3 regions of the Stappia sp. ICDLI1TA098 genome follow, and region 2 is predicted to be linked to each of the others. Evidence: predicted binding sites of a transcription regulator. Region 2 holds the regulator's gene; each other region holds the start of a gene.
What was found. The regulator PhoB, encoded in region 2, activates phosphate uptake and scavenging genes when phosphate is short. The targets are predictions, from matches to a motif close to TGTCATNNANCTGTCAT.

Region 1 (10,350 bases), on a different contig from region 2:
AGCGCCTCCTCGATCTCCTCCAGAATGGCCGGATCGTCGATGGTCGCCGGCATCCGGACCTCGGTCCCGTCGGCGATCTGGCGCATGGTCGCGCGCAGGATCTTGCCGGAGCGGGTCTTGGGCAGCCGTTCGACGGTGAGCGCCAGCTTGAAGGCGGCGACCGGACCGATGCGCTCGCGCACCAGACGCACGAGTTCGACCTCGATCTCTCCGTGCGAACGCTCGACGCCAGCCTTCAGCACTACGAAACCGCACGGCGCCTGCCCCTTCAGCGCGTCGGCGATGCCGACGACGGCACACTCGGCAACATCGGGATGGCTCGCCAGAACCTCTTCCATCGCCCCGGTGGACAGGCGGTGGCCGGCGACATTGATGATGTCGTCGGTGCGCGACATGATGAAGAGATAGCCATCCTCGTCCATGACCCCGGCGTCGGCCGTCTTGTAGAAGCCGGGGAACTCGGCGAGATAGCTGTCGTGGAAGCGCTGCGGCGCATGCCACAGCGTCGGCAGGCAGCCCGGCGGCAACGGCAGCTTGACGACCACGTTGCCAAGCGCGCCGGCCGGCAGCGGATGGCCGGCGTCGTCCAGGATGTGCACGTCGTATCCCGGCATCGGCACTGTCGGAGATCCGTATTTGACCGGCAGCATCCCGAGCCCGACCGGATTGCCGGCAATGGCCCAGCCCGTTTCCGTCTGCCACCAGTGATCGACGACCGGCACACCGAGCTTTTCCTCCGCCCAGACGATGGTGTCCGGATCGGCGCGCTCCCCGGCGAGAAACAGCGTGCGGAACAAGGAAAGATCATAGTCACCGATCAGCCTGCCGGACGGGTCTTCCTTCTTGATCGCCCGGAAGGCCGTTGGCGCGGTGAAGAGCGCCACGACATTGTGCTCGCTGACCACCCGCCAGAAGACGCCGGCGTCCGGCGTGCCCACCGGCTTGCCCTCGAAGACGACCGTGGTCGCCCCTTGAAGCAGCGGCGCATAGAGAATGTAGGAATGCCCGACGACCCAGCCGACATCCGAGGCGGTCCAGAACACCTCTCCCGGCTCGACGCCATAGAGGTTCGTCATCGACCACTTGAGCGCGACCATATGGCCGCCGTTGTCGCGCACGACGCCCTTCGGCTGACCGGTGGTGCCGGACGTGTAGAGGATATAGAGCGGGTCGGTCGCCTTCACCGGAACGCAGGCGACCTCGCGCCCCTGCGCGAGCGCAGCCTCCATCAGCGTCCCCATGTCGCGGTCGCGGGCCTCGGCCAGTTCAGCCTGGGCCTCCGCGCGCTGGAACACAAAGCAGCCCTCGGGCTTGTGCGCGGCGAGCCGGATCGCTTCGTCGAGAAGCGGCTTGTAGGCGACGATCCGGCCAGGCTCGATGCCGCAGGAGGCGGCGACGATGGCCTTCGGCCTGGCGTCGTCGATGCGGGTGGCCAACTCGTTGGCGGCAAAACCGCCGAACACCACGGAATGAACCGCGCCCAGCCGCGCGCAGGCGAGCATCGTCATCAACGCCTCCGGGATCATCGGCATGTAGACAATGACCCGGTCACCCTTCTCGACGCCGTGATCGGCAAGCACCGAGGCGATCGCATTCACCCGGTCAAGCGTCTCCTGATAGCTGTAAACCGCTTTTCGGCCGGTGATCGGGCTGTCGTAGATGATCGCCGGCTGACCCGGGCGACCCCGCTCCACATGCCGGTCGAGGCAATTGTAGCAGGTGTTGCACTCCGCCCCGGCGAACCACTGGCCGTAGCTGCCAAGCTCGGGATCGAAGACCTTGTCCCAGGGCTTGAACCAGTCGATCTCGGCGGCGGCTCCGGCCCAGAAGCCCTCCGGATCGCGCTGCCATGCCTGATAGATCTCGTGATAGCGGCTGGCCATCGTCGTCATCCTCCCTGCCGGATTGTCGCCGGCGCTTCGTCTCCCGGCTGGCCCGCGAACCGGCCCGCCCTCGTGTCGTCCGATATCCCGCCACCCGCCCACAGGCGGGCGCCCCTCCGGCAGCCGACGGTTCCTGTTGTGCCAAGAGGAGCCTCGCAAAGGCAAGCCTTGCCCGCTCAGACGTTCGGCGATAGGGAGATTTGCTTAGCAACGACAGCCGGGCTTAGGATGGCGCCGGCAAATCGCCCTCCTCCCAGCGGCACGCCGCCCATCCGGACACAGCCTTCGTGCACCCGATCTCAGATCCGACATTCTACATGACCGCCATTCCGGCGGTCCTGCTCGTGGGGCTCGCCAAGGGCGGGTTCGGCGGACCGCTGTCCCTGCTCGGCGTACCGCTGATGAGCCTCTTCATTCCTCCAGTGCAGGCGGCCGGCATCATGCTGCCGATCCTCGTCGTCATGGACTGGTCTGGGCTCATTGCCTATTGGCGCAACTTCGACAAGGAGAGCCTCAGGATCCTGCTGCCGGGCGCCCTGATCGGCATCACGGTCGGCTATTTCACGGCCGCCGTGGTCAGCGACGCGCATGTGCGCCTGCTCGTCGGCATCGTCGCCGTGCTGTTCGCGCTCAATGCCTTCGTCGGTCGCGCGCGCGCGACCGAGCCGCGCCCGCATCGCCCGTGGGTCGGGCGCTTCTGGGGCATGGTGTCGGGCTTCACCAGCTTCGTCAGCCACACCGGTGGCCCGCCCTACCAGATCTACATGCTGCCGTTACGGCTGGACCCGGTGCGCCTGGCCGGCACCTCCGTCGTGTTCTTCACCACCATGAATGCGATCAAGCTCATTCCCTATGCCGCGCTCGGCCAGTTCGACGCGGAGAACCTCGCCACCTCGGCCGTGCTGCTGCCGCTTGCCCCGCTCGCGACGCTGGCCGGCGTCTGGCTGGTGAAGCGGGTGAACGCCGCCCTGTTTTACCGGATCACCTATGCGGCGGTCGGCATCATCGGCTGCAAGCTGCTGTGGGACGGGATCGTCGGCATCCTCGCCTGACGGTGCAAACCACACCAGCCAATGGTACCGGTTGAAAGTGCGGTGCTTTTGCGGCTTTGTTGACCTGCAAGGAAAAGACGAAGCCGGGGCGACAGGACACCGGCAGCGAGGGACACCACATGGCCGCAACCGGCAATCCGTACACGCGCGATCTCGACAAATGCCTGGCGAATCACACGCCGCTTTCGCCTCTCAGCTTCCTGGCGCGCGCCGCAGACATCTTTCCCCAGCAGGTCGCCATCGTCCACGGACGCCAGCGCCGCACCTACGCTGAGTTCTACGAGCGCGCGCGCAAGCTCGCCTCGGCCCTGGCCCGCCAGGGCATCGGCAAGAACGACACGGTGACGGCCATGCTCTCCAACACCCCTCCGATGCTCGAGGCGCACTATGGCGTGCCGATGACCGGGGCGGTGCTGCATTCGCTCAACACGCGCCTCGATGCGGCGGTCATCGCCTTCCAGCTCGACCATGCCGAGACGAAGCTCATCATCACCGACCGGGAATTCGCGCCGGTCATGAAGGAAGCCCTGGCGCTTGCCACGGTGAAGCCGGTCGTCATCGACTATGACGACCTGGAATTCCCGCAAACGGGAGAGAAACTCGGCAGCCGCGACTACGAGGAGTTCGTCGCCTCGGGTGACGCGGACTTCGCCTGGTCGCTGCCCGAGGACGAGTGGGACGCGATCTCGCTCAACTACACCTCCGGCACCACCGGCAACCCGAAGGGCGTCGTCTACCATCATCGCGGCGCCTACCTGCTGGCCCAGGCGAACATCCTTACCGCCGCGATGGGGCGCCACCCGGTGTACCTGTGGACGCTGCCGATGTTCCACTGCAACGGCTGGTGCTTCCCCTGGTCGATCTCGGTTGTGGCGGGCACCCATGTCTGCCTGCGCTGGGTTCGTCCGAAACCGATCTGGGACCTGATCGCGGAGGAAGGCGTCACCCATCTGTGCGGCGCGCCCGTTGTCATGTCGACGCTGCTCAACGCGCCCGAGTCCGACAAACGCGACCTCGAGGGCCGGGCGGTGGACTTTTTCACCGCTGCCGCCCCGCCTCCTGAATCCGTGCTCGCCGCGATGCGCGAGGCGGGCTTCAACGTCACGCATCTCTACGGCCTCACCGAGGTCTACGGCCCGGCCGTCGTCAACGAATGGAAGGGCGAATGGAACCAGCGCCCCGCGGCCGAGCAGGCCGCGCTGAAGGCCCGCCAGGGTGTGCGCTACGTGGCCCTCGAAGGCCTGAGCGTGCGCGATCCGCTGACGATGGAGCCGGTGCCCGCCGACGGCGAGACGCTCGGCGAGGTCATGTTCCGCGGCAACGTGGTGATGAAGGGCTATCTGAAGAACCCGGACGCGACGGCGGAGGCCTTCGCCGGCGGCTGGTTCCACTCCGGCGACCTCGGCGTGTTGCACGAGGACGGCTACATCCAGCTCAAGGACCGCTCCAAGGACATCATCATTTCCGGCGGCGAGAACATTTCCTCCATCGAGGTGGAGGAAGCGCTGTTCAGGCACCCGGACGTGCTCGGGGCCGCCGTTGTCGCCAAACCCGACGAGAAGTGGGGCGAGACGCCTTGCGCCTTCGTCGAGCTTCTGCAGGATGCCAGCGTGAGCGCGGAGGAACTCATCGCCTTCTGCCGCACGCATCTGGCCAGCTACAAGGTGCCCCGCACCGTTGTCTTCACCGAACTGCCGAAGACCTCCACCGGCAAGATCCAGAAGTTCGTGCTGCGCGAAATGGCCCGCTCCGTCTGACCCGGAAAGTCACCGTCCCACAAAGACAAAAGCCGCGGCTATGCCGCGGCTTCTGGTCTTCTGGGCCTTCATCGGGGGGAAGAAGGCCAACTGTCGTCAAGGCGTGACTTCAGTGAATTGTCGCGGAGGAGTTGATCCTCGCGATCTCGTCCTTGAGCTGTAGTTTACGACGCTTGAGCGAGGCTATCTCGAGTGAATCCGAACTCGGGTGGCGCATCGCTTCCTCAAGCTTGCGCTCGAGGTCGGAGTGACGCTTCTGCAGTTCGACGAGATGCGACTGAAGGGACATTTATTCCTCCTTGTCTTCGCGTTGACGACAGGAGTGTGACACAGGAAAACGAGGCTGTCGAACGGTTCAGGTCGCCGTCCGAAGGCTGCGTTAGCCAATTCTTTCCGTAGAGGCAAAAACGCGAGACATCGCGTGCGGCGCGGCATTCCCCTACCTTTCGCGCCGTCCTCGCGCTATCCTCCAACTCAGGACGGGCCGTGGCGCGACATCATGGCGCAGAGAACTCTCCGGCATTGCCGCGCCTGCGGCAGGATGTGGTGCCCGGTGACCCGTCATGGCATATTTGGCGCACGGCGTATGGAGTGGCGGCATGGATGCGACGATGAGCAGCGAGCTCGATGACAAGGTGGTGCGTATCGAGCTGGCGAAGCTCAGACAGGAGCACCGGGATCTCGATATGGCGATCGACGCCATGACACAGACCGGCCGCTCTGACGCATTGCAACTTCAGCGGCTGAAGAAGAAGAAGCTCTGCATCAAGGATCGCATCACGACCCTTGAGGACAGGCTCCTGCCCGACATCATCGCCTGAAAACGTCATCCCCGGCTTTCAGAGCGCACACGGGGTACCCGCCGCGCATCGCGGCCGCGCTTCGCCCTTGCGTGCGGGCGCGTGCTGCCTATAGTGCGGAGCCTTCCTGAGGGCCCGAGGGGCCACGACATCCAAGGGGTGGGCATGACAGACAAGACGCCGCAGGTCGCCATCATCATGGGGAGCCAGTCCGACTGGCCGACGATGAAGCATGCGGCCGAGACGCTCGACGCGCTCGGCGTTTCCCACGACGCCCGCATCGTCTCCGCCCACCGCACCCCTGAGCGACTGTTCGACTTTGCCCGCACGGCACGGGACGCCGGGTTCAAGGTGGTGATCGCCGGCGCTGGCGGCGCCGCGCACCTGCCGGGCATGGCCGCCTCGATGACCCCGCTTCCGGTCTTCGGCGTGCCGATCGAATCCCGCGCCCTCAAGGGACAGGACAGCCTCCTCTCCATCGTCCAGATGCCAGCCGGCATTCCAGTCGGCACTCTGGCCATCGGCCGCGCGGGCGCGGTCAATGCGGCCTTGCTGGCGGCATCCGTCCTTGCCCTCACCGACGCCGGCCTCGCCGCGCGGCTCGACGACTGGCGCGCCCGCCAGCGCGATGCCGTCGCCGAACGACCCGTCGACGAAGACTGACCGGAACCCACGATGAGCGATTCTCTCGACACCCGCCGGCTCGTGCCCGGCGACACGATCGGTATTCTAGGCGGCGGCCAGCTCGGTCGCATGCTGGCGCTTGCCGCCGCTCCGCTCGGTCTGAAGACGCATGTCTATTGCCCTGACCCGGAAAGCCCGGCCTTCGACGTGGCCACGACCTATACGATCGCCGGCTACGACGACACCGCGGCGCTGGAGCTCTTCGCGTCATCGGTCGATGTGGTGACCTACGAATTCGAGAACGTGCCCGGCCCCACCGCGGCCCATCTGGCTGCACGGGTGGCCGTGCGCCCGGGCCCCCGCCCGCTTGCCGTCTCGCAGGACCGGCTTCACGAAAAGACCTTCTTGCGCGAGGCCGGCATCCCGGTCGCCGGTTTCATTGCCATCGACGAGGCCGCCGCGGTGGCTCCCGCGCTCGAAAGGCTTGGTGGCAAGGGCATCCTCAAGACACGGCGCATGGGCTACGACGGCAAGGGCCAGACCCTGCTGCGCACCCCCCAGGACGCCGTCGGCGCGTTCGAGCGGATCGGCCGGGCACCTGCGATCCTGGAGGCCTTCGTCCCGTTCGAGCGCGAGGTATCGGTGATCGCGGCCCGTGGCATGGACGGCACCCTGCGCGCCTATGACGTGGCGGAGAACATTCACCGCGACCATATTCTCAAGACCTCGACCGTGCCGGCGCAGATCGATGGTGGGCTTGCCGCCGAGGCGCGCGGGCTTGCCGAGGCGGTCTGCGACAAGCTCGACTACGTTGGCGTCATCGGCGTCGAGCTCTTCGTGCTCCCGCAGGGAAGCGCCCACCGCATCCTCGTCAACGAGATCGCCCCGCGCGTGCACAACTCCGGTCACTGGACTGAGGCCGCATGCCATGTCTCGCAGTTCGAACAGCACATGCGCGCCGTTGCCGGGCTGCCGCTCGGCAGTGCCGAACGGCATTCGGACGTCGTGATGGAAAACCTGATCGGCGACGAGGTCGACGGCTGGGCCGGAATCCTGGCCGAGCCGGATGCCTGCCTGCACCTCTACGGCAAGGCCGAGACCCGCCCGGGCCGCAAGATGGGCCACGTCAACTGGCTGCGCCCGCTGCGCGCCTGACGGCAACCGCACCCTGAACACAAAAAAGGCCGGCGATGATGCGCCGGCCTTTTTCATGTCGCGGCACGCCCGCCGCTAGATGAGACCGTAGCGTTCGCGCTGCGCGAAACGCCAGATCGAAACGACGGCGACAAGGGCCAGCCCGCTCGCAAGACCGGCCCAGATGCCAAGTCCGCCGAAATCGAGCGTGAAGCCCAGCACATAGGCAAGCGTGAAACCGACGCCCCAATACCCGATGACGGCGATCACCATCGGAACCTTGGTGTCGGAAAGCCCGCGCAAGATGTTGCCGGCAACCACCTGCGCTCCGTCGAAGATCTGGAACAGCGCGGCCATGAACACGAAGCTGATGCCGATCGTCAGCACCTGCATGGCGTCGGGATTTCTCAGATCGAGGAACAACCGCACGAAGGGTTCCGGCATGACCCACAGCATGATGGCGCAAACGCCCATGAACGCACCCGAAACGGCAAGCGCCGTCCAGCCTGCCCGCCCGACAGCGCCCAGGTCGCGCCGTCCCGCGGCAAGCCCGATGCGGATCATCGCCGCCTGGCCAAGGCCGAGCGGAACCATGAAGGTGATCGAGGCAAGCTGCAGGGCAATGCCATGGGCGGCAAGCTGGATCGTTCCGATCCACCCCATCATCACCGATGAAGCGGAAAAGAGCGCAACTTCCATCAGCAGCGTCACGGCGATGGGCCAGCCGAGCCGGACGATCTCGGCCAGCTTCGGCCAGTCCGAGCGCCAGATGCGGCCGAAAATGGCATAGCGGCGAAGCTGGCGGTCACGCGCCGACCAGACGACAAGCAGCAGGAAGGTCACCGTAGCCGTTCCAACGGAGGCGATGCCCGCACCGATGAGTTCCAGGCGCGGCATGCCGAAATGGCCGAAGATCAGGCAATAATCGAAGATCGCATTGGCGATCGCGCCGGCGATAGTCGCCCAGAGCACCACCTGCGCCTTCTCCATCACCGAGATGAAACTGCGCAGCGCCATGGTCATCAACGAGGGCATAAAGCCGAAGAGCATCACCTGCATATATTGGCCCGACAGCGCGGCAACGTCCGGCGCCTGACCCAACGCCAGCAGCAGGTCCTCCGTGAACCAGAGAAGCACCATCACCGGCAGCGAGTAGATCGCCACGAACCAGAAGCCCATGCGCACGGCACGGCGCAGATCGCGCGGCCGCTTCTGGCCCCGGGCCCGCGCCGCGAGCGGAATGACCGCCTGCAGCACGCCAATACCAAAGAGCCAGACCACGATGTAGAGATTGAACGCGAGCACAGCGGCGGCAAGCTCGGTCGCCCCGAGCCAGCCGATCATCAGGACGTCGGTGGTGTTGACGGCAATCTGCGCGACCTGCGCCCCGGCCATGGGCAAGCCGAGCGACAGCGTCGGGCGAAGCTCGCAGCGCCAGTACTCAGACCAGTTCCGCGGACTGCCGCCCGGTTCCGGCTGGCCGGGCGAGCCGCCGCCAAAGGTGGATTGCGACGGTGCATCCGCCATGTCATCAACTCCGAGAAATGGCCGTCGCGAAGCGCAAACTCGCGCGCCGCCGGCCGCCCGGACCCGACTGCGATCCGTTGGTGTCTGGTATCCCCGCCAACCGCATATGTCCACCCGCGAGGCTGGCGGGTGGAAGGGCGCGTTCCCCGCGCTTTGCCCGCCCCCTGCTGGCGACAATGAAGCCCGCAAGCGCGCGAAAAGCGGCAATTTCGCCACTCATGGCGGTGGACAAGCCGGAACTCCTCTGCTAACTAACCCACCTGATTAGCGACGTGAAAGCGGCGCCGCCGGCATCATGTGCAACGGCTGCCCCTTACGGATGGTGGTCTGTTTCGACTTCGTCCGGTTTCGCTTCCGAATCACACTGAACGAGATCCAGCGCCGGATGCCTTGCAGCATCTCGTGCAAACTTGATGGGAAAGAAACGCGTGCAGGTTCTGGTCCGCGACAACAATGTCGATCAAGCGCTCAAGGCGCTGAAGAAGAAAATGCAGCGCGAAGGCATCTTTCGCGAGATGAAGCTTCGCGGCCACTACGAGAAGCCTTCCGAAAAGAAGGCTCGCGAAAAGGCCGAGGCCGTGCGCCGCGCTCGCAAGCTGGCGCGCAAGCGCGCCCAGCGCGAAGGTCTGCTGCCGAGCAAGGCTCCCCGCCGCTAATCGCCTTTCTGCGCTGCCTGCACGGGCGGCGCGGTGATGCGGGGGTTGCCTCAAGCGTTTCCAGGACAACGTGCGACCACGCCATGTCCGTTCTCAGGGACGGAACTTGGCAGTGTTTGCGCAGCGGGCTACCTCGGTGGCACGTGTTCTCGCGAACGTGGCCAGGGCTGCGGCGGAATACGTCACAGGCCTACCGGTCAGTCGGTGCCGATATCCCGTCTCGCGTGCCGACGCGAGCCATACGGGCGGCTCGCCGCAACATGATACGTTTCAGACGGGCCAATCCGCTACGCGGTTGGTCCGTTTGCGTTTGTGGCGTTACAACGGCGCGCCCTGCGTACTGTCGGGTTTCGGCCCGAATCGGTCATTATGTGTGTTCAGGATGGGTGGCAGCGACGAACGGCTTTCGCCCGGCATGTGATGACGGCAAACGGGCAAGGCACGGCTGATCTTCGTGCGACAGGAGCCAAGGGGCAGGAGCGGCAATGCGGAAAGCGACAGCGCGGGCTGATTTTTTCATCGAGGCGGATGCCCGGCGCACCGATTTCCGGAGCGCCGACAGACCTCGCCCTACGATGCTCGCGGCGCTCCTGGCGGGCGGGCTGGCGCTTGCCGGCTGCCAGTCCTCGAATTTTTCCAACGGCGTCCAGATCGACCAGTCGGCCGGCTCGACCGCCAACATCGATTCCCTCAACGCTGTCATTGAATCGAATCCGCGCGACGCCAGCGCCTACAACACCCGGGGCATCGCCTACGGACGCGCCGGCCGCTACGACCAGGCCATCGCCGACTTCAACACCGCGCTGAAGCTTGAGCCAAACTCCTACCAGTCCTATGCGAACCGGGCTCTCGTCTACCGGCGCATGGGCAATCTGCAGGCGGCCGTCAACGATTACAGCGCGGCCCTGCGCATCAAG
Region 2 (10,350 bases):
GACCCGCTCCGGCTCGCCCTTCGAATAGAAGTAGCGCCGCGCCGTCTTGATCGCGCATTCCAGTGCCTCGGCGCCGGAATTGGTGAAGAACACCCGATCGGCGAAGGTCGCTTCGGTCAGCTTGCGCGAAAAGGTGTCCTGGCCCGGGATCGTGTAGACGTTCGACACGTGCCAAAGCTTCTCGGCCTGCGTCTTCAGCGCCTCGACAAGCGCCGGATGGCCGTGGCCGAGCGAGTTCACCGCAATGCCGGAGCCGCAATCGAGAAAGCGTCGGCCATCGGTCGTCTCCAGCCAGACACCATTGCCGCGTTCGAACTCCAGGTTCGCGCGGTTGTAGGTCGGGTAGAGAGTTGAGCCAACCATAGCCGTCTTGCTCCTTGTTGCCGGTGGCGCGCCTTTCCCTGGCCGCCCACCTCATGGCCCGTCATCGGATGAACCCGTCGCCGCCGCCATGCCCTCCCGCGCCACGCGCTCACGCGGCAACGAAAACAGGCGGGCATTTGCCCCCCTTAAAAGCATAGCGCCGCCCCGAAAGGCGGCACGACAACAGGGTTTCGTTATACACCGCCCAGCCGAGCGAAAGTCAACGAAATAGCAATCCGCCCGTTTTTGCACGCCCCGCGCCCGAGACCTCCTTAATTGGGGAAAACATCGACTATCCCCAAGTGAATCGGGCCAACGACTTGCACGAAAAACGCGGCATATTGTAGGTTTCAGACATCAGAGACACGACATCTCGTGTGCTTGACTCAGAATAGCCTCAAAATCCGGCAATAGGCGGGACACCATCAGGGTGTGCCGGCAAGGTTTTTTTAACCATATGCCGGACGGACGACGAAGACGGAGTGAGACGCATGTCCTGGACAAGCGAGCGTGTCGACCTTCTCAAGAAGCTCTGGCTCGAAGGCTTGAGCGCGAGTCAGATCGCCGCCGAGCTCGGCGGCGTGACGCGCAACGCGGTCATCGGCAAGGTGCACCGGCTGGGCCTCTCCGGCCGTGCCAAGGCGCCGACGAACGCTGCCAAGCCATCGCGCAAGACCACGCAGCCCACAGCCGGCGCCGAGACGGCGCAAGCGCCCGAGACCAACGCCGGCGCACCGCAGACCATCGGCGCCACGGCGCTGAAGATGGCTCCTTCCCCGGCCCCCGCACCGCAGCAGAAGCCCGTTGCGGAACTGGTCCCCATCGCCAAGCGCGCCACCATCCTGACGCTCACCGAGCGCACCTGCAAGTGGCCGATCGGCGATCCGACCAAGGATGACTTCTATTTCTGCGGCAACAATTCCAATCCGGGCGTGCCCTATTGCCCGTATCACTGCCGCATGGCCTACCAGCCGGCGAATGACCGCCGTCGCGAGCGCAACACGGCGGCCGCGACCGGCTGATATCGCCACAGCAGGGTGCCACAGAAAAAAGGCCCGCGCATCGCGCGGGCCTTTTTCGTTGACGGCTGGTTGCTCCATTTCCTGGCGGTGGGTCCGGATCCGACCCGCCGGGAAAGGCCGTTTCAAGACGCCTGGGCGAACTGGTCGTTGAAGGCGTAGCCTGCGCCGCGCACGGTGCGGATCGGGTCCGGCGCCTTGCCCCGGTTGATCGCCTTGCGAAGGCGACCGACGTGAACGTCGACGGTGCGCTCGTCCACATAGACGTCATGTCCCCATACACCGTCGAGCAGCTGCTCGCGCGAGAAGACACGGCCGGGCGAAGTCATCAGGAATTCCAGCAAGCGGAACTCGGTCGGCCCCAGATGGATCTCGCGGCCAGAGCGACGCACCCGGTGCGTTTCACGGTCGAGTTCGAGATCGCCGGCGCGCAGCAACGAGGAGACGACCTCCGGCTTTGCGCGCCGAAGCATGGCGCGCACCCGTGCCATGAGCTCGGGGATCGAGAAGGGCTTGACCACATAGTCGTCGGCACCTGTCGCCAGGCCGCGGATGCGCTCCTGCTCCTCGCCACGCGCCGTGAGCATGATCACCGGCAGGCGCTCGGTCTCGGCCCGCGAGCGCAGCCGACGACACAATTCAATGCCGGACAGACCCGGCAACATCCAGTCGAGCAGGAGAAGGTCGGGCTGGTTTTCGCGCAGCCGGATATCGGCCTCGTCGCCCCTCATGCAGGTCTCGACCGTGTAGCCCTCAGCTTCGAGATTGTACCTCAGAAGCATGGCAAGCGGTTCCTCGTCCTCGACAATCAGAACCTTCGGCATTCCCGGAAACCTCGTATGTCAGTCGCAAGGGCCCGGCTATGCCGCCGGACCCTGTCCGTTTCGAAGGCGTCAGACGTTGGTCTCGACGCCGGTCTCGTCCTGCTTCTGGCGCTCGTCCATCGGCTGCACGCCGGTCGTCATGTAGATGACGTTTTCGGCGATGTTGGTCGCATGGTCGCCGATGCGCTCGATGTTCTTGGCGCAGAAGAGCAGATGCGCGCAGATCGAGATCTGGCGCGGATCCTCCATCATGTAGGTGAGCAGTTCACGGAAGATCGAGGTGTAAAGCGCGTCGACCGCATCGTCGCGCTCGCGCACTGCCTCGGCCTCGGCCGTGTCGCGGCTGGCATAGGCGTCGAGCACGTCCTTGAGCTGCTGCTGGGCAAGCTCGGTCATGTGCTCCACGCCAAGCGCGAACTTCTTGGAATCGAAGGACCCGTCGATGGCGATGACGCGCTTGGCCACGTTCTTGGCGAGATCGCCGACGCGCTCCAGGTCGTTGGAGATGCGCATGGCGGAAATCACATCGCGCAGGTCCTGGGCGACAGGCTGGCGGCGGGCGATGACCAGGATCGCCTGCTCCTCGACCTCGAACTGCAGCTGGTCGACACGCTTGTCCTGGAGCACGACGCGGCGCGCGAGATCCTTGTCCATGCGGATCAGCGCCGAGATCGCCTCATTGAGCATGGCCTCGGTGAGGCCGCCCATCTCCGAGACGCGCCCGGCAATGGACTTCAGCTCTTCATCGAAAGACGTAACGGTATGGCTAGTCATTCTTCATCTCCTCCGCCGACGGCGGTAACGGGATCGGGAAGCCGGGGCAGGCCCGCGCCCGCACCCTTTCCAGGGTGCATGGGCACGGACCAACCCGCCTTGTCGTCAGCCGAAGCGTCCGGTGATGTAGTCCTGCGTCCGCTTGTCCGCAGGGTTGGTGAAGATCTCCTTGGTGTCTCCCTCCTCGACAAGATTGCCGAGATGGAAGAAGGCGGTGCGCTGGGAGACGCGCGCGGCCTGCTGCATGGAGTGCGTCACAATCACGATGGTGTAGTTGGCGCGCAGATCGTCGATCAGCTCCTCGACCTTGGCGGTCGCGATCGGATCCAGCGCCGAGCAGGGCTCGTCCATCAGGATCACCTCGGGACTGACCGCGATGGCGCGGGCAATACACAGGCGCTGCTGCTGACCGCCGGAAAGGCCGGTTCCCGGCTCGTCGAGACGGTCCTTGACCTCTTCCCACAGGCCGGCCTTCTGCAGGCTCGAGGCGACGATTTCCTCAAGCCCGGACTTGTTGCTGGCAAGACCGTGGATGCGCGGTCCGTAGGAGACATTGTCGAAGATCGACTTGGGGAACGGGTTCGGCTTCTGGAACACCATGCCGACCTTGGCGCGCAACTGCACCGGATCCACCTTGGGATCGTAGATATCCTCGCCATCGATCTCGATGTCGCCTTCGACGCGGCAGCTGTCGATCGTGTCATTCATGCGGTTGAGGCAGCGTAGGAAGGTCGACTTGCCGCAACCCGACGGGCCGATGAAGGCGGTGACCGTCTTGTCCTCGATCTGCAGGTCGACGTCTTTGATCGCATGCGTCTCGCCATAGTAGACCTGCACCTTCCTGGCCAGGATCTTCATGTTGTTCATGGCGGCAACCTTCTCGGCTTTGGGCATTTGGTTCATGGCGTGTCAGTCCTTACCAGCGGCGCTCGAAGCGGCGGCGCAGGATCACCGCGAGGATGTTCATGGTCATGAGGAAAACGAGCAGAACGATGATGCCGCCCCATGCCCGCTCGTAGAAGGCGGGATCGGCGCGCTTGGCCCACTCGTAGATCTGGGCGGGCATCGCCGAGTTCGGCTCCAGGAAACCGGAGACGGCCGACGTCGGGTAGTTGGAGGCGATGAAGCCGACCATGCCGATGAGGAGCAGCGGCGCGGTCTCGCCGAGAGCCTGGGCAAGGCCGATGATCGTTCCCGTCAGGATGCCCGGCATGGCGAGCGGCAGAACGTGGTGGAACACGGACTGCATCTTCGAGGCGCCAACCCCCAGAGCCGCGTCGCGGATCGACGGCGGCACCGACTTGAGAGAGGCGCGGGTCGAGATGATGATCGTCGGCAGCGTCATCAGCGTCAGCACCAGGCCGCCGACGAGCGGAGCCGACTGGGGCAGATGCGCGAACTGGATGAACGCCGCCAGACCCAGGATACCGAAGACGATCGAAGGCACGGCCGCCAGGTTGGAGATGTTCACCTCGATCAGATCCGTGAACCGGTTCTTGGGGGCGAATTCCTCCAGATAGATGGAGGCGGCGACGCCGATCGGCAGCGACAGGACCAGCACCACCAGCATCATGTAGAGGGAGCCGATCATCGCAACGCCGATGCCGGCCTCCTCGGGACGCGAGTCGGAGGCGTCCGAGCCCAGGATGAAGGCGGTGTTGAAGCGTTTCTGGACGATGCCGGCCTTTTTCAGGACATCGATCATGTCCAGGTGGCTGGCGTCGAGGTTCTTGTCGTTGACGAGCGCCTCCCGCGAGACGCGGCCCTTCAGGTAGCCGTCGACGCGCGAGGACGCCAACAGGTCGAAGGTCACCGTCTCGCCGATCCGGTCCGGGTTGGCCAACACGAAGTTGCGCACCTGGGCGGCAGCGCCGGAGGAGAGCATCAGCCGCAGGTCGCGGCCCTTCATGTCGGTCGAGATACCGGCGGACTTGAGCTGGGCCTCAAGTCCGGCCTCAATCATCAGATTGTACTTGGACGTCTTGACGATCGACTTCTCGGCCTGCTCCACCGCCGTCTTCTCCAGGGCCACGGGCACGCTGAAGAAGGTCTGGCTGAAGGCGCTGAGCCCGTTGGAGAAGATCGCCCAGAGCAAGGCGACCAGAAAAAGCAGGCCGATCAGGATTGCGGCGATGCCATAGAGACGGAAGCGCGTCTCGGCGGCATTGCGCTTGCGGGTCAGGGCGTCGACCTCGAGCAGCGAGGTCTTGCGGCGGGCCGGTGTCGTATCCGACGCCGGCGATTTGGTCACGGTCGCGTCGGTCATTCGTACTGTTCCCGGTATTTCCGCACGATGTAGAGGGCGAAGATGTTGAGGCAGAGCGTGATGACGAAGAGCGTCATGCCAAGCGCAAAGGCGACGAGCGCCTCCGGCGAGGCGAAGTCCGCGTCACCGGTGAGCTGGCTGACGATCTTGGCCGTCACGGTTGTCATGGCCTCGAAGGGATTGAGGCTGAGCTTGGCGGCGGCGCCGGCGCCGAGCACAACGATCATGGTCTCGCCGATGGCACGCGAGGCGGCCAACAGGATGGCGCCGACGATGCCCGGAAGCGCGGCCGGCAGGATCACCTGCTTCACCGTCTCCGAATGGGTGGCGCCGAGGCCGAGCGAGCCGTCGCGCATGGCCTGCGGCACCGCGTTGATGATGTCGTCAGAGAGCGAGCTGACGAAGGGGATCAGCATGATGCCCATGACGAGGCCGGCGGTCATGACCGCCGTGCCGCCGGCCATCCAGTCGACACCGAGCACGCCGCCGGAGCCGAAGGCGCTGACGAGCAGCGGCCCGATGGTGAGCAGTGCGAACAGGCCGTAGACGATGGTCGGAATGCCGGCGAGAACCTCGAGCATCGGCTTGGCCGCAGCGCGCACGACCGGAGGGGCGTATTCCGAAAGGTAGACAGCGGCGAAAAGGCCGACGGGAACCGCCACCGCCAGTGCGATGAAGGAGATGTAGAGCGTCGCCCAGATCAGCGGAACGATGCCAAGTTCGGAACCGCCGCCGAAGCTCGGGCTCCAGGTGGTGCCGAAGAAGAACTCGCTCGCCGGATAGAGGCGGAAGAACTCGACCGTGTTGAAGATCAGCGACAGCACGATGCCGAGCGTTGTCAGGATCGCGATCGAGGCAGAGATGATCAGCAGCGCCAGGATCACTTTCTCGACGCTGTTGCGGGCGCGAAAGTCCTTGCTAGAGCGCAGGTAGCCATAGGCGAAGCCGGCAAGCGCCAGCGCCAGAATGGCGAACGTGCGGGCCATCAGGCCGACGCGATCAAGCTCGCGGTAGCGCTGTGCCGCGTGCAGCGTCTCGGATGTGACGTCGGAGCCGAGGGCGACGCCAACATCACCCAGCCTATCACGCACATCGGTGAATTCGGTGCGGATGGAATCAGCCTTCTCCGCCGTCATGACGCCAGCTTCCACGGCAAGATCGAGGCCGTGGGCGATGCGGCGAACGTCGCTCATCACCAGATCGAGCGAACTCTCCTCGGCGGCTTGCGTCGAGATCATGGAGGAAACACGGCTTTCGACAACCGCGGGCTGGACGGCCAGCCACACAGCAAGGGCAAGAAGCGCCGGGAGCAGCGTGACGAGCGCGACATTCCAGCCGTAATAATTGGGCAGGGAATGCAGCAGGCGACCGTCACCGCCAACCGATGCGAGCGCGCGGGCACGCCCGAGGAAAAAGCCCGCGGCGGCAAGCGCAAGCAGCACGAGCAGGATCACTGGCAATGACATGAGGTTCCATCCGACATGGGAAAAGGGGAAGGGGCGGCCAGGCCGCCCCTTCGTTTCTAGTCGGCTTAGTGGGTCAGGACGGTTTCGCTGGCAACCGCTTCCTGGACCTTGGCCAGCTCCGGATCGGAGACCAGGCCATACTGTGCGAGCGGACCGGAGGGGCCGGCAATCTCGTCGGAGACGAAGAACTGGGCGTACTCCTTGAGGCCCGGGATCACGCCGATGTGCGCCTTCTTGACGTAGAAGAACAGCGGGCGGGAAACCGGGTATTCGCCGGACGCGATCGTCTCGGTGGACGGCGTGACGCCGGCCATGGTCGCGACCTGCAGCTTGTCGGTGTTGTTCTCGTAGAACGAGAGACCGAACACGCCAATGCCGTCCTTGTTGGCATCGATACGGGCGAGCGTCTCGGTGTAGTCGCCGTCGATGTCGACCGAGCGGCCGTCCGTGCGCAGCGACATGCAGGCCTTCTCGGCGGCCTTCTTGTCGGTGCCGGCGTCGATCATCGCCTTCAGCGCGCCGCTGTCTTCGCAGCCCTGCAGGATGACCTTCTCCTCGAACACTTCACGGGTGCCGTGCTTGGTGCCGGGAACATAGGCCTGGATCTGCTGATCGGGGAGCTGGTCGTTGACCTGCTTCCACGAGGTCAGCTCGTTCTTGACGAGCTTGCCGTCGACGAGGATCTCGGCGGCGAGCGCCTTGTACCAGTCGGCCGGGGTGAACTTGAAGGAGTTACCCTTGATGTCGGAGGCGAAGACGATGCCGTCATAGCCGATGCGGACTTCGATGATGTCCGTCACGCCGGCCTCGGCGCAGGCCTTGATCTCCTTGTCGCGGATGGGGCGCGACGCATTGGCGATGTCGATGGTGTTCTCGCCGACGCCGGCGCAGAACTTCTTGAGACCGGCAGAGGAACCGCCCGACTCGACGACCGGGGTCGGGAAATCGGTATTCTCGCCAAAGGCTTCGGCAACGATCGAGGCGTAGGGAAGCACCGTCGAGGAGCCGGCAATCTGGATCTGGTCGCGGGCATGGGCAGCGCCGGCGAAGGAGGTCGCGGCAACAGCGAGCGCCGTCGCGCTGAGAAGGGCTTTGATTTTCACCTGACTTCTCCCTGGATGTTCAGGATTTCGTGCGTCCCCTTGCGAACTTATTCCGTCAAGGGCAGGGGGACCCTAGTCCCGCGCCGTGATCCTTCTATGAAGCTTTCGTATCCGTTTTATGACAGTATAAGTACATGAATTATATACATTATTTGCTTGAGCCAATCGCCGGGTGCGTTTCCGCAGCCGGTATTTTGACAGTAAACCGCGCCCCCTCCCCGAGCTTGCTCTCGATATCGAGGCGCGCCTTGTGACGGGTAAGGATGTGTTTCACGATGGCCAGACCGAGGCCGGTGCCCTTCATCTCGCGGCTCGTCGCGACGTCGGCGCGGTAGAAGCGCTCTGTCAGCCTCGGCAGATGCTCCGGCGCGATGCCTGGCCCATGGTCGCGCACGCTGATGCACCACTGCCGGGGCGCGCGTGCGGGGCCGTTCTCCCCCTCCCCGCCCTGGGCGAAAAGCGCGATCTCGACCCGACCGCCGGTCGCCCCGTACTTGATGCCGTTTTCCGTCAGGTTCTCGATGACCTCGATCAGTTCATCGCGGTCGCCGCGCACCAGGCAGGGTGTCGCCGGGAACTCCAGCGACAGGTCCACGCCGAGGTCGTCGGCCACCGGCTTCAGCGTGTCCCCCGTCTGGCGGACCAGAGGCGCGAGGTCGATCACGGTTTCCGGCTGGACATGCGCCTTCATCTCGATCCGCGACAGTGACAGCAGATCGTCGATGAGCCGGCGCATCCGGTCGCCTTGCTGGAGCATGATGTTGAGAAAACGCTCGCGGGCGACGGCATCGTCGCGGGCCGGGCCGAGGAGCGTCTCGGCGAAGCCGGTGAGCGAGGCCAGCGGCGTGCGCAATTCATGGCTCGCGTTGGCGACGAAGTCGGCGCGCATCCGCTCCAGTCGGCGCTGTTCGGTGAGATCGCGCACCGTCACCAGGATCAGCCGGCGGCCTTCCGGTTCGTCCTGCCCGCCGGAGGCGTCCGCTGCAAGCGGCGCCACGGGCGACACATAGGCTTCCAGCCACTGCTCCGTCGGCACCTTCTCGCTCCACTCGATCCGCTGCGCCTCGCCGCTGGCGATGACCCGGTCGAGCGCCTCGATCAGGCCGGGTGAGCGCAGGCGGAAGGACACCGGATCGCCGGGGTGGGGATTGCCGAACCGTTCGCTCGCGGCGCGGTTGACATAGCGGGTGATGCCACGCGCATCGACGATGAAACAGGGGTTGTGGAGTGCATCGGCGATGCGCTTCATGCCCGCGTCCGGCCACGGCAACGCGGCACGCGCCTGGCGCAGGCGCCGGGCGGCAAGCGGCCGGCGCTGCGGCGCAAGCAAGGCGGCTGCGGCCAGAACGGCAAGGCCGATGGCAACCTGCGCGGGCGTCGCAACGCCCCCGCGCAGCACCAGCGCCGCCAGCAGCACCGCCGCGATCAGCACCCAGCGCTGCGCTTCGAGACGCTCGCGAAAGGGATGGCGCAGCCGCCCGCCGCCGGACCGCGGCCGGGATGTTGAGTTGTCGCTCATGCGCGTGGCCTCGCATGTGCCGGCGGATGAACCGCGCTCCGCGCGATGTCCGAATCCGGCAGGGGGTGGAGTGAAGCGTGCTTCATATCATGGCCCGGATGACAGCCCCAAGACACCGAAACCTAAGCGATTCTCGCAATATTCGTCTTCATCGTCAGAGGCGGTGATGCTAACAACGGTGGCGGGATCGACGCGGCAACGGGAGACACGGGCGCGATGACACCGAGGCAGGCTGCCACCAGGCTCCCCGGCGCGCTTTCCGCAGGCGACTGGCCAGTGGCGCACAAGGCGCTGATCGTGCTGTCGAAGGCGGATCCCGCCAACGCCTCCCTTGCCTACAACCTCGGCCTCGTCCTGCGCCGCCTCGGGCGCGACCGGGAGGCCGAAAAGGCGCTCTCGCGTGCCCTCACCCTTGCTTGCGATCATCACAACGCCCGCTTCGAGCTGGCCGCCTGCCACATGGACCTTGGCGAAATGGACCGGGCGGAAGCTGGCTTCGATGCCTATTGCGCGGTGCGCGCGCAGGATGCGGATGCCTGGCTGAACCTCGCGCGGCTGCGGCTGCGGCGTGGCGACGGGCCGGGAGCCATCGACGCCTTCTCGCGACGCGCGGCTCTCGTCGAGGGGGATCTCGAAGCGGAGATCGGCAAGGCGGAGGCGCTGCTGCTTGTCGATGCGCAAGGTGGCCAGGCGGCGCTTGCGGCGCTGTTCCGCGCCCACGCGGGCGAGCGTCCGCGGCTGCTCAAGGCGATGACGCAGGGACGCCGCGGACGGATGCCGCTATCGGCCTCCTCCATTCTCGGCTGAACCGACGGGCCTGACCGGCCCGGCGCGGAACTCCTTGCGATAAAGTCCGGGAGACGACTGCAGCCCCTCCTGCACGGCACGATGACGCGCGCGCTCCGCATCCGTCATCGCCGCCACCGACAGTTCCAGCGCCTCGCGGCGGATGGGAAAGGCCTGGGCAACGGGCGTCCCGGCGGCAAGCCGCCCGGAAAAGCCCGGGTCCGTCCAGA
Region 3 (10,350 bases), on a different contig from region 2:
GAGGATCAGGACTGGTCCTCCGATCCCTTCCGGTTGCGCGCGGAAGACGGGCTCCTCTACGGGCGTGGCGCCTGCGACATGAAGGGCTTCATCGCCGCGACGCTGGCCATGGCGCCGCGTTTCGCCGATACGGATCTGGTGCGGCCCGTCCACATCTGCCTCACCCACGACGAGGAAGTCGGTTGCCTTGGCGCGCGCCGGCTGGTGGAGGAGATCGCCCGCTGGGAGATGCGTCCCTCGGTCGCGATCATCGGCGAGCCGACAGAGATGCGGATCATCGAGGGACACAAGGGCTGCTGCGAGTACACCACCGTCTTTTCCGGGTTGGAGGGGCACGGCTCGCGGCCGGAACTCGGCGTCAACGCGGTCGAATACGCGGTGCGCTACGTCTCCCGGCTGATGGAGCTGCGCGAGACGTTGAAGGGGCGTGCTCCGGCGGCAAGCCGCTTCGAACCGCCCTGGTCGACGCTTCAGGTCGGGCGGCTCGCCGGCGGCGTCGCCCACAACGTCATTCCCGGCCATGCCTCTGTGGACTGGGAGATGCGCCCCGTCAGCGAGGACGACAAGCGGTTCGTCTGCGAGGCGATCGGGGCCTATGTGCGCGATGAACTGCTGCCGGACATGCGCAGGGTCGCGCCGGAGGCCGAGGTGCTGACGCATGTCATCGGCGAGGTTGCGGGGCTGGAACCGGTCGACGACAATGAGGCCCGACGCATCGTGGCGGCGCTCACCGGGGCAAACGGGGCGGACGTGGTTGCCTTCGGCACCGAGGCGGGCCTTTTCCAGTCGCTCGGCATGTCGGCGGTCGTCTGCGGCCCGGGCTCCATCGCCCAGGCCCACAAGCCGGATGAATTCGTCAGCCTCGACCAGCTCTCCGCCTGCCTCGACATGCTCGGCGGCCTCGCGCGGAAACTCTCCGCCTAGGCTTTTTTCTCGGGATCGGTGGTGACCGAAAGCGTTACCCGGTCTGCGGCGAAGCGGCTCAGGCTGAGCTGGATCGGGCGTCCCTCGCCGTCGGCATTGAGCGAGCGGGTCAGCAGCACCACGGCGCCCGGCTGCAGGGCGAGATCAGCCCTGTCGGTGCGGCTTGCCGGTGCGGCCGAGATCTCCGTCGACACGCGCATGTAGTCGGAAACCCCGCAGGCGGCGAACGCCTTGGTGATCGAGCCAAGCTCGCGGAAGTGACCGGGAAGCGCCTCGAAACGGATGGCGTCGAACCAGTGGGTCGCGCGCGACAGAGGGGTTCCATCGGCTTCGCTCACCACTTCCATGCGCAGGACGCCCGCTCCCTCGGCGAGGCCGAGCGCCGTGGCAACAGCGACGGTCGCCGGTTCGCCGACCGTCTCGATCAGCCGTCCCACAGTGCGCGAGACCTGGCCGCCGAGGCCGGCGGAAAACCGTGTGCGCGGGCCGATCGGATAGGTCAGGCGCGCCCGTGGCACGATGGTCGTGCCGCGCCCCTGCACGGTCTCGACCACGCCTTCGCGGGCCAGGGCCGAAAGCGCCTGGCGCACCGTGTGGCGGTTGACCTCGAACTGGGAGGCAAGGGCCGCCTCTGTCGGAAGGCGGCCGGTGTCGTCATAGACACCGTTGCCGATGGCGGCGCGGATGTCGTCGGCGATCTGTCGCCACAGGGCAACGCCGGTCTGTCGGTCGAGCCCCCGGGGGGCGGCCTCGTCTCCGCTCCTGCCCGTCGTTTCGCCGCTGTCCCTGTCCGCTTCGCTCACGCCAGCACCTTGCTCCGGCCGCGTTCCGGCCCGTTTCCGTTGCGCGTGTTTGCCCCATTGCGCCGCCGGCATCAAGCCAGCCGCTTTCCGCCTGCACTGCTGCCGGCCGGCTATTTTCGCGCCAGCGGTCATCAACCCGTCATGGGACAGCGGTATCTTACATTTGTTGGTTGTCTATAACACTAGACAAATTTTGCGGAGAGGCGTAAAACCCTCGGCAGGACGACAGGCCCCGACGACCGGCGCCGCCGGAACGGGGCGAGGCGAGTTCGAAACGGAGCGAACCGATGACGACTTCTGAGCGGGCAGAGGATCTCTCGCCCCAAATGGCGGGGCTCAAGGCGTTGATGGACGTGCTTGCCGCCTCGCCGCGCGCCGAGATCGAGGCTTGTGTACAGGCGCTGGGCGCGGTGCCCGAGGCGCAGCCGGTGCGCGGGCCGGAGACCGGGCTCGTCATGCTGCGCGGGCGCATCGGTGGCGACGGCGCGCCCTTCAACCTGGGCGAGGCGGTGGTCACCCGCGCCACCGTGCGTCTGGACGACGGCACGGTTGGCCATGCCTACGCGCTCGGTCAGGACAAGGCCAAGGCCCGGCTTTGCGCCACCCTTGCCGCGCTCTGGTCGCAGGGCGGGTGCTGCGAGGCGCTGCTGCGCGATGTCGCCGAACCACTCGCCGAGGCGCGCGCCGGCGAGGCCTCGAAGGTCCGGCGCGAGGCCGCCGCGACGCGGGTCGACTTCTTCACCATGGTTCGCGGAGACGACTGATGAGCACCGCAGATCTTTCCGCCATCGCCGTTGCCGGCGGCTTTGCCGAGCCGGTGTTCGGTGCGCAAGGGGTGTTTCGCGTCCTGATGGACGCCACCGCGCGGCCGGGCACGGTCGTGCCGCTTGCCGTGGAGGTCGCGCCGCCGGCCCCGCTTGGCGTCGGGGCGGGCGCCATCGCGCTGGCGCTTTGCGATGCCGACACGCCTGTCTGGCTTTCTCCCTCGCTGCGCGGAGATACCGTTGCCGCCTGGATTGCCTTCCAGTGCGGCGCGCCGCTGAGCGACGATGAGGGCAAGGCCGACTTCGCCTTCGCGCCCGCCGCCGAAGCGCCGGGGCTTTGCGCGCTTTCGCAGGGAAGCCAGGAGTATCCGGACCGCTCGACCACCCTGGTGCTTGAGATCGAGGCACTTGAGGGCGGCGAGCGGTTGACGCTCCAGGGGCCCGGCATCGACGGATCCCGTGTCATCGCGCCCAGGGGACTTCCCGCGGATTTCCTCGCCGCGCGCGCCGACAACCGCCTGCTTTTTCCCCGTGGCATCGACGTGGTGCTGGTTGCCGGCAGCGAGATCCTCGCCTTGCCGCGCAGCACCGTGATTGCCGCGACCGACATGGAGGCCCGCTGACATGTATGTGGCTGTAAAGGGTGGCGAGGCCGCCATCGCCAATGCCCACGAGATGCTTGCCGACCGTCGGCGCGGGGACCGTTCGGTTCCCTCCGTCTCCGTCGCCCAGATCGTCGAGCAGCTTTCGCTTGCCGTCGACCGGGTGATGGCGGAAGCCTCGCTCTATGCACCCGAGCTTGCCGCGCTTGCCGTCAAACAGGCGCGGGGCGACATGATCGAGGCGATCTTCCTGCTGCGCGCCTACCGGACGACCCTGCCGCGCTTTGGCGCCTCGCGTCCGCTCGAGACCGGCGCAATGATTGCCGAGCGGCGGGTGTCGGCGACCTACAAGGACCTGCCGGGCGGGCAGGTGCTCGGGCCGACCTTCGACTACACCCATCGCCTGCTCGATCCGGATCTGGCCGGCGACAGCGAGGTCGCCGCCGCACCGATGCGCGCAAGCGAGGGCGAGCCGCTGATGCGGGTCGCCGACATTCTCGCCGGAGAGGACCTGATCGAGGGCGCGGCGGCGGGCGATGCGCAAAGGGCCGAGCCCTCCGGTGACCTGACCCGCGAGCCGACCGAGTTTCCCATGGCCCGCGATCTCCGGCTTCAGGCGCTGGCGCGTGGCGACGAGGGCTTTCTGCTGGCGCTCGGCTATTCCACCCAGCGCGGCTATGGCCGCACCCATCCCTTCGCCGGTGAAATCCGCCTGGGGCTGGTTGAGGTTGAGATGGATGTGCCGGAGCTGGGCTTCTCCGTCTCGCTCGGGCAGGTGCGCGTCACCGAATGCCAGATGGTCAACCAGTTCGCCGGTTCGGCGAAGGCGCCGCCGCAGTTCACCCGTGGCTATGGGCTGGTCTTCGGCCAGTCGGAGCGCAAGGCCATGGCCATGTCGCTGGTCGACCGCTCGCTTAGGGCCGACGAGTTCGGCGAGGACCGGGTGGCGCCGGCGCAGGACGAGGAATTCGTCATTTCCCACTGCGACAACGTTCAGGCGACCGGCTTCGTCGAGCACCTGAAACTCCCCCACTACGTCGACTTCCAGGCGGAGCTGGATCTGGTGCGCCGCATGCGCGCCGAGTTCGAGGCCGCCCGCGCGCGAGACGACGAGACGGCGACCCCGGCATCGGAGGCTGCGGAATGAGCACGAGCGCAACGAGAACCGGCGCGGTGTCGGGCGACATCGCCAGCTACAACTTCGCCTATCTCGACGAGCAGACGAAGCGGATGATCCGCCGGGCGATCCTCAAGGCGATCGCCATCCCCGGCTATCAGGTCCCCTTCGCCAGCCGCGAGATGCCGATGCCCTACGGCTGGGGCACGGGCGGCGTACAGGTGACGGCCTCGATCATCGGTCCCGATGACACGCTCAAGGTCATCGACCAGGGCGCCGACGACACCACCAACGCGGTCTCGATCCGCGCCTTCTTCCAGAAGGTCGCGGCCGTCGCGGTGACGACGCACACGGGCGAGGCCTCGATCATCCAGACACGCCACCGGATCCCGGAAGCGCCTCTGCGCGAGGGGCAGGTCATGGTCTATCAGGTGCCGATCCCCGAGCCGCTGCGCTTTCTGGAGCCGCGCGAGACCGAGACGCGCAAGATGCACGCGCTCGAGGAATACGGGCTGATGCACGTCAAGCTCTACGAGGACATCGCCCGCCACGGCCATATCGCCACCACCTACGCCTATCCGGTGCTGGTCGCCGGGCGCTACGTGATGGACCCGTCGCCGACGCCCAAGTTCGACAATCCGAAGATGGACAATTCCCCCGCTCTGCAGCTTTTCGGCGCGGGCCGCGAGAAGCGGATTTACGCGATCCCGCCCTACACGCGGGTCGTCAGCCTCGACTTCGAGGATCATCCCTTCGAGATCCAGAGCTTCGATGAACCCTGCGCGCTTTGCGGCGCGGAGGGCGTCTACCTCGACGAGGTGGTGCTCGATGACAAGGGCGGGCGGATGTTCGTGTGTTCCGACACCGACCATTGCGAGGAACGGCTCGCGGCCGGCCACCGCGGCCGCCTCGCGCCCGATGAGGCCTATGGCAGCAAGGAGACCGTGGCATGAGCGGGCTTGCACATGACGACGACCTGCCGCTGCTCTCCGTCGCGGGACTGACCAAGTCCTACGGTGCGCGCATCGGCTGCGAGAACGTGAGTTTCGATGTCTATCCGGGTGAGGTGCTTGCCATCGTCGGCGAGAGCGGATCGGGCAAGACCACGCTTCTCAACTGTATCTCGACCCGGCTCGAACCCACGTCCGGCTCGGTCAGCTACCGGATGCGCGACGGGACGGTGCGCGATCTTTACGGCCTCGGGGAGGCCGAGCGCCGGCTGCTGATGCGCACCGACTGGGGCTTCGTCCATCAGAACCCGGCCGACGGGCTGCGCATGACGGTGTCCGCCGGCGCCAACGTCGGCGAGCGGCTGATGGCGGTGGGCGAGCGTCACTACGGCCGCATCCGCGAGACCGCGACCGAGTGGCTCGGTCGCGTCGAGATTGACGAGGACCGCATCGACGACCAGCCGCGCGCCTTTTCCGGCGGCATGCGCCAGCGTCTGCAGATCGCCCGCAACCTGGTCACCGGCCCGCGTCTCGTCTTCATGGACGAGCCGACCGGCGGCCTCGACGTCTCGGTGCAGGCGCGCCTGCTCGATCTGCTGCGCGGCCTCGTTTCCGATCTCGGGCTGGCGGCCATCGTCGTCACCCACGATCTCGCGGTGGCGCGGCTGCTGTCGCACCGGATGATCGTGATGAAGGGTGGGGAGGTGGTCGAGGCCGGCCTCACCGACCGCATTCTCGACGATCCGCAGGCGCCCTACAGCCAGCTTCTCGTTTCCTCGATCCTGCAGGTGTGACCATGAGCAAGCTTTCTTCCGGGTTGGAACCCGGTGTCGCCCTTTGCGTCGCGGGCCTTTCCAAGGCCTTCACCATGCACCTTCAGGGCGGCGTCCAGCTTCCCGTGGTCGAGGGCGCGCATTTCTCGGTCATGGCCGGCGAATGCGTCGTGCTCGGCGGTCCGTCGGGGGCGGGCAAGAGCTCGATCCTGAAGATGCTCTACGGCAATTATGCCGCCAACTCGGGCAGCATCCTGCTGCGTCACGGGGAGGGGGTGGTCGATCTCGTCGCCGCCGATCCGCGCGCGATCATCCGCGTTCGGCGCGACACGATGGGCTACGTCAGCCAGTTCCTGCGCACGGTGCCGCGCGTCGGGGCGCGCGACGTGGTGGCGGAGCCGCTCGTGTCGCGGGGCATCGAGCCTTCGGCCGCGCGCGAACGGGCGGCGGCGCTTCTTGAGCGCCTCAATCTGCCGGAACGGCTGTGGTCCCTGCCGCCGGCGACCTTTTCCGGCGGCGAGCAGCAGCGCGTCAACATTGCGCGCGGCTTCATCACCGATCATCCGGTGCTGCTTCTCGACGAGCCGACGGCCTCGCTCGATGCGGTGAACCGGCGGATCGTCATCGAGATGATCGCCGAGAAGAAGGCGCGCGGCGTCGCCCAGATCGGCATCTTCCACGATGAGGAGGTGCGCGAGGCGGTGGCCGACCGGATCGTCGACGTCACCGTCTTTTCTCCGGCGCGTGCGGCGTGAAGGGGGCGACGATGACCAAGCTTTCGCAAACGCCACTGGTGCACGAGACCGCCAGCGTCGTGGACAGCCGCCTCGGCCGCTATACGGAGGTCGCAGAGCGCTCGCGCATCAGCGAGGCCACCCTCGACGATTATTCCTATGTCACGCAGGACTGCGTCATCTGGTGCGCAGATATCGGCAAGTTCGCGAATATCGCCGCCGCCGTGCGCATCAACGCCCCCAATCATCCGACGTGGCGGGCGACGCTTCACCACTTCACCTACCGGGCCAACGACTACTGGCCGGACGCGGGGACGGAGGAGGCCTTTTTCGACTGGCGGCGCGAAGGGCGCGTGCGCATCGGCCACGATGTGTGGATCGGGCATGGCGCAACGGTGCTGCCCGGCGTCACCGTCGGCGATGGTGCGGTGATTGGGGCGGGTGCCGTCGTCTCGCGCGATGTCGCGCCCTACACGATTGTCGGCGGTGTGCCGGCAAAGCTTATTCGCGAGCGCTTTTCTCCAGATATCGCGGCGGGAATGCAGAAGCTGGCCTGGTGGGACTGGGATCATGACCGGTTGCGCAGGGCTCTGGAGGATTTTCGTCTGCTCAATGCGGAAGAGTTCCTGGCTAAATACATGGAAAGTAACGGGATGCGCTGAAGTGAAGTTGGTGTGCGCTGTCAGAAAACCTTCACGAAATCGCAGGCAGGTTGTCATGTTGGCGCATTACGCAGGCCCCGATAACGACAATCGGGGCGCAAATGTTCAAACTCGACGGTGTGACGCGCAAATTCGGCACATTCACTGCGGTGAAGGCGGTGACGCTCGACATCCCGCAAGGTCAGATGGTCGGCGTCATCGGGCGCTCCGGCGCGGGCAAGTCCACCCTGCTTCGCATGATCAATCGGCTGATCGATCCGACCGGTGGCCGGCTGGTGTTCGACGGTCTGGAGGTTTCCGCTCTGCGGGGCCGGGGGCTGCGGAACTGGCAGCGCGACTGCGCCATGATCTTCCAGCAGTTCAACCTGGTTCCGCGCCTCGACGTGCTGACCAACGTCCTGCTTGGCCGGCTCAACCACCGCTCGACCGCGCTCAACCTGCTCGGCATCTTCTCTCGCGAGGAGCGGGCAGCGGCGATTTGCGCGCTGGAGCGCCTGGGCATCGCCCAGACGGCGCTGCAGCCGGCCGGCACGCTTTCGGGTGGCCAGCAGCAGCGGGTGGCGATCGCGCGCGCACTGATGCAGCGTCCGCGCATGTTGCTTGCCGACGAGCCGATCGCCTCGCTCGATCCGCTCAACGCCCAGAAGGTGATGGACGCGCTCAAGGACATCAACGAGCGCGAGGGCATCACCGTCATCACCAATCTGCACACGCTGGATACCGCCCGCAGCTATTGCGAGCGGATCATCGGCATGTCGGAGGGCGCGGTCGTCTTCGACGGCACGCCGGAGCAACTGACCCCGCTTGTCGCGCGCCGCATCTATGGCGCGCAGGCCGAGGAGCTCTCGGAAGCGATCACCTCCACCAGTCTTTCCATCGCCCCGCGGGCGACCCCCGAATCCGCTCGGGCCCTAGAACCGGCGCTTGCTGCCGGCTAGGGCCGCGGATCGGCCGCCCGCGTGTCGACCGGCGGCCGGCGCATCTGAAGCGTGAACGACGAACGCCCGGAAAATCCGGAACACCCATGGAGACGTCAATGCTCAAGAACCTTCTTCTTGGCACCGTTGCTGCTGCCACGATGCTATCGGCGGCCGCCGCCATTGCCCCGGCCCAGGCCGAGACCGTCAAGGAATTCCGCGTCGGCATTCTCGGCGGCGAGAACGAGGCCGACCGCCTGCGCAACTTCCAGTGCCTGACCGAGAAGCTGCCGGCCGCGATCGGCGTCGAGAAGGTCGCCCTCTTTCCGGCGGCCGACTACGACGGCGTCATCCAGGGACTTCTGGGTGGCACGCTCGACTACGCCGAGCTCGGCGCCTCGGGCTACGCCAAGGTCTTCCTCGACGACGAGAAGGCCGTCGAGCCGATCCTGACCACTGTCCAGACCGACGGCTCCACCGGTTACTATTCGGTGATGGTCGTGCGCGCCGACAGCGGCATCAAGTCGCTCGAGGAGATGAAGGGCAAGAAGCTCGGCTACGCCGATCCGGACAGCACCTCGGGCTTCCTCGTTCCCTCCGTGACCCTGCCGGAAGCCATCGGCATGCCGGTCGCCGACTACTTCGGCTCCACCGGCTTCGGCGGCGGTCATGAGAACCTCGTCCTCGAGGTGCTCAAGGGCACGTTCGACGGCGGCACCACCTGGGCCTCCGGCGTCGGCGAGTTCAAGGACGGCTACACCTCCGGCAACCTGCGCAAGATGGTCGACAAGGGCATCCTCGACATGGACGACCTGGTCCAGGTCTGGCAGTCGCCGCTGATCCCGAACGGCCCGATCGTTGTGCGCACCTCGCTCGACAGCGACGTCAAGGCGAAGTTCAAGGACTTCATGATGAAGCTTCCCGAGAGCGATCCGGCGTGCTTCTCGGCGATCCAGGGCGGTGACTACACCGGCTACACCGAGGTCAATGCCGACTTCTACAAGGCCATCGTCGCGGCCCGCAAGGCCAAGATCGGTTCCTGATCCATCGCATCGCGACGGGCGGCGGCCACAGGGCCGCCGCCCGTTTCATGCAGTTCCCTTCCTTCTTTTCACGGCTTCCCATGGCGTTCGCAACGGTCTCCCCATCTACCGCCGGTCCCGCCGGTGCGGCCGGCCTCTCACCGGCCGGTGAACTGATCGAGCGTCACTGGCGCGAGCAGGCCGCGCGCAAGCGCCTTTACACCTGGGGCGGGCTTGCGGCCCTTCTCCTGGCGCTGTCCGGCGCATTGTGGTTCGCCAACGACACCAACGCCGGTAAGTTCTTCGACCGGCTGCCATACTTCTTCGACTTCTTCGTCGATCTTGCGCCGCGCGACCCCTGGGAGGTCTGGCGCGCCCTGTTCGACTTGCCGTCGCCCTACTACGATGGCAGCCTCAAGTACAATTACCCGGAGGGGCGGATTTATCTGACCGAAGGGATCTATGTTCCCGAGTATTTCTACAAGATGCTCGAGACGCTCAATATCGCGATCCTGTCGACGCTGATCGGCTTTTTCTTTGGCTTCCTGCTGTGCTTTCTCGCGGCCAAGAACATGGTCGCCAACGTCTGGCTGCGCGGCACCGTGCGCCGGTTCATGGAGTTCCTGCGCGCCTTTCCGGAAATCGTCATCGCCGGTTTCTTCGTCGCCATCCTGACCATCGGCCCGATCCCTGCGATCTTCGCCGTGTCGATCCACACCGTCGGCGCACTCGGCAAGATGTTCTTCGAGGTGGTCGAAAACGCCGACATGCGCCCCGACGAGGGGCTGCGTGCGGCCGGGGGCAACTGGCTGGAGCGCGTCTGGTTCGCCATCGTGCCGCAGGTCATGCCGAATTTCACCAGCTACGCGCTGTTGCGCCTGGAGATCAACGTGCGCGCTTCGACCATCATCGGCGCCGTCGGCGGCGGCGGCATCGGCGAGGCGTTGCGCCTGTCGATCAGCCGCGGTCACGAGGCCAAGACGCTGGCGATCGTGCTCCTGCTGTTCCTGACCATCATCGCCGTCGACCAGTTCTCCGCGTGGCTGCGCAAGCGCCTCGTCGGCGAGCAGGCCTTCGCGTTC

Region 1: ACSLUQ_RS18325 (YdcH family protein) is a predicted target of PhoB. The motif match lies at 5,006-5,022, and genes of this name have one in related genera.
Region 3: phnF (phosphonate metabolism transcriptional regulator PhnF) is a predicted target of PhoB. The motif match lies at 1,854-1,870, and genes of this name have one in related genera.

What each region holds. Positions count from the first base shown of each region.
Region 1 covers NZ_JBTZBT010000004.1:159,333-169,682, reverse strand. Annotated here, with positions in the region: gene ACSLUQ_RS18340 (propionyl-CoA synthetase) at 1-1,883, opposite strand, end outside; gene ACSLUQ_RS18335 (sulfite exporter TauE/SafE family protein) at 2,171-2,935, shown strand; gene ACSLUQ_RS18330 (acyl-CoA synthetase) at 3,055-4,692, shown strand; gene ACSLUQ_RS18325 (YdcH family protein) at 4,802-4,981, opposite strand; gene ACSLUQ_RS18320 (YdcH family protein) at 5,304-5,513, shown strand; gene purE (5-(carboxyamino)imidazole ribonucleotide mutase) at 5,658-6,155, shown strand; gene ACSLUQ_RS18310 (5-(carboxyamino)imidazole ribonucleotide synthase) at 6,168-7,271, shown strand; gene ACSLUQ_RS18305 (MATE family efflux transporter) at 7,347-8,777, opposite strand; gene rpsU (30S ribosomal protein S21) at 9,206-9,433, shown strand; gene ACSLUQ_RS18295 (tetratricopeptide repeat protein) at 10,009-10,350, shown strand, end outside.
Region 2 covers NZ_JBTZBT010000002.1:116,791-127,140, forward strand. Annotated here, with positions in the region: gene ACSLUQ_RS10860 (acetylornithine transaminase) at 1-363, opposite strand, end outside; gene ACSLUQ_RS10865 (GcrA family cell cycle regulator) at 855-1,385, shown strand; gene phoB (phosphate regulon transcriptional regulator PhoB) at 1,508-2,206, opposite strand; gene phoU (phosphate signaling complex protein PhoU) at 2,276-2,980, opposite strand; gene pstB (phosphate ABC transporter ATP-binding protein PstB) at 3,086-3,883, opposite strand; gene pstA (phosphate ABC transporter permease PstA) at 3,897-5,246, opposite strand; gene pstC (phosphate ABC transporter permease subunit PstC) at 5,243-6,712, opposite strand; gene ACSLUQ_RS10895 (substrate-binding domain-containing protein) at 6,778-7,809, opposite strand; gene ACSLUQ_RS10900 (ATP-binding protein) at 7,964-9,334, opposite strand; gene ACSLUQ_RS10905 (tetratricopeptide repeat protein) at 9,551-10,141, shown strand; gene ACSLUQ_RS10910 (hypothetical protein) at 10,115-10,350, opposite strand, start outside.
Region 3 covers NZ_JBTZBT010000001.1:145,131-155,480, forward strand. Annotated here, with positions in the region: gene argE (acetylornithine deacetylase) at 1-924, shown strand, start outside; gene phnF (phosphonate metabolism transcriptional regulator PhnF) at 921-1,727, opposite strand; gene phnG (phosphonate C-P lyase system protein PhnG) at 2,015-2,491, shown strand; gene phnH (phosphonate C-P lyase system protein PhnH) at 2,491-3,114, shown strand; gene ACSLUQ_RS00605 (carbon-phosphorus lyase complex subunit) at 3,116-4,240, shown strand; gene ACSLUQ_RS00610 (alpha-D-ribose 1-methylphosphonate 5-phosphate C-P-lyase PhnJ) at 4,237-5,163, shown strand; gene phnK (phosphonate C-P lyase system protein PhnK) at 5,160-5,954, shown strand; gene phnL (phosphonate C-P lyase system protein PhnL) at 5,957-6,688, shown strand; gene ACSLUQ_RS00625 (DapH/DapD/GlmU-related protein) at 6,700-7,329, shown strand; gene phnC (phosphonate ABC transporter ATP-binding protein) at 7,431-8,267, shown strand; gene phnD (phosphonate ABC transporter substrate-binding protein) at 8,366-9,289, shown strand; gene phnE (phosphonate ABC transporter, permease protein PhnE) at 9,370-10,350, shown strand, end outside.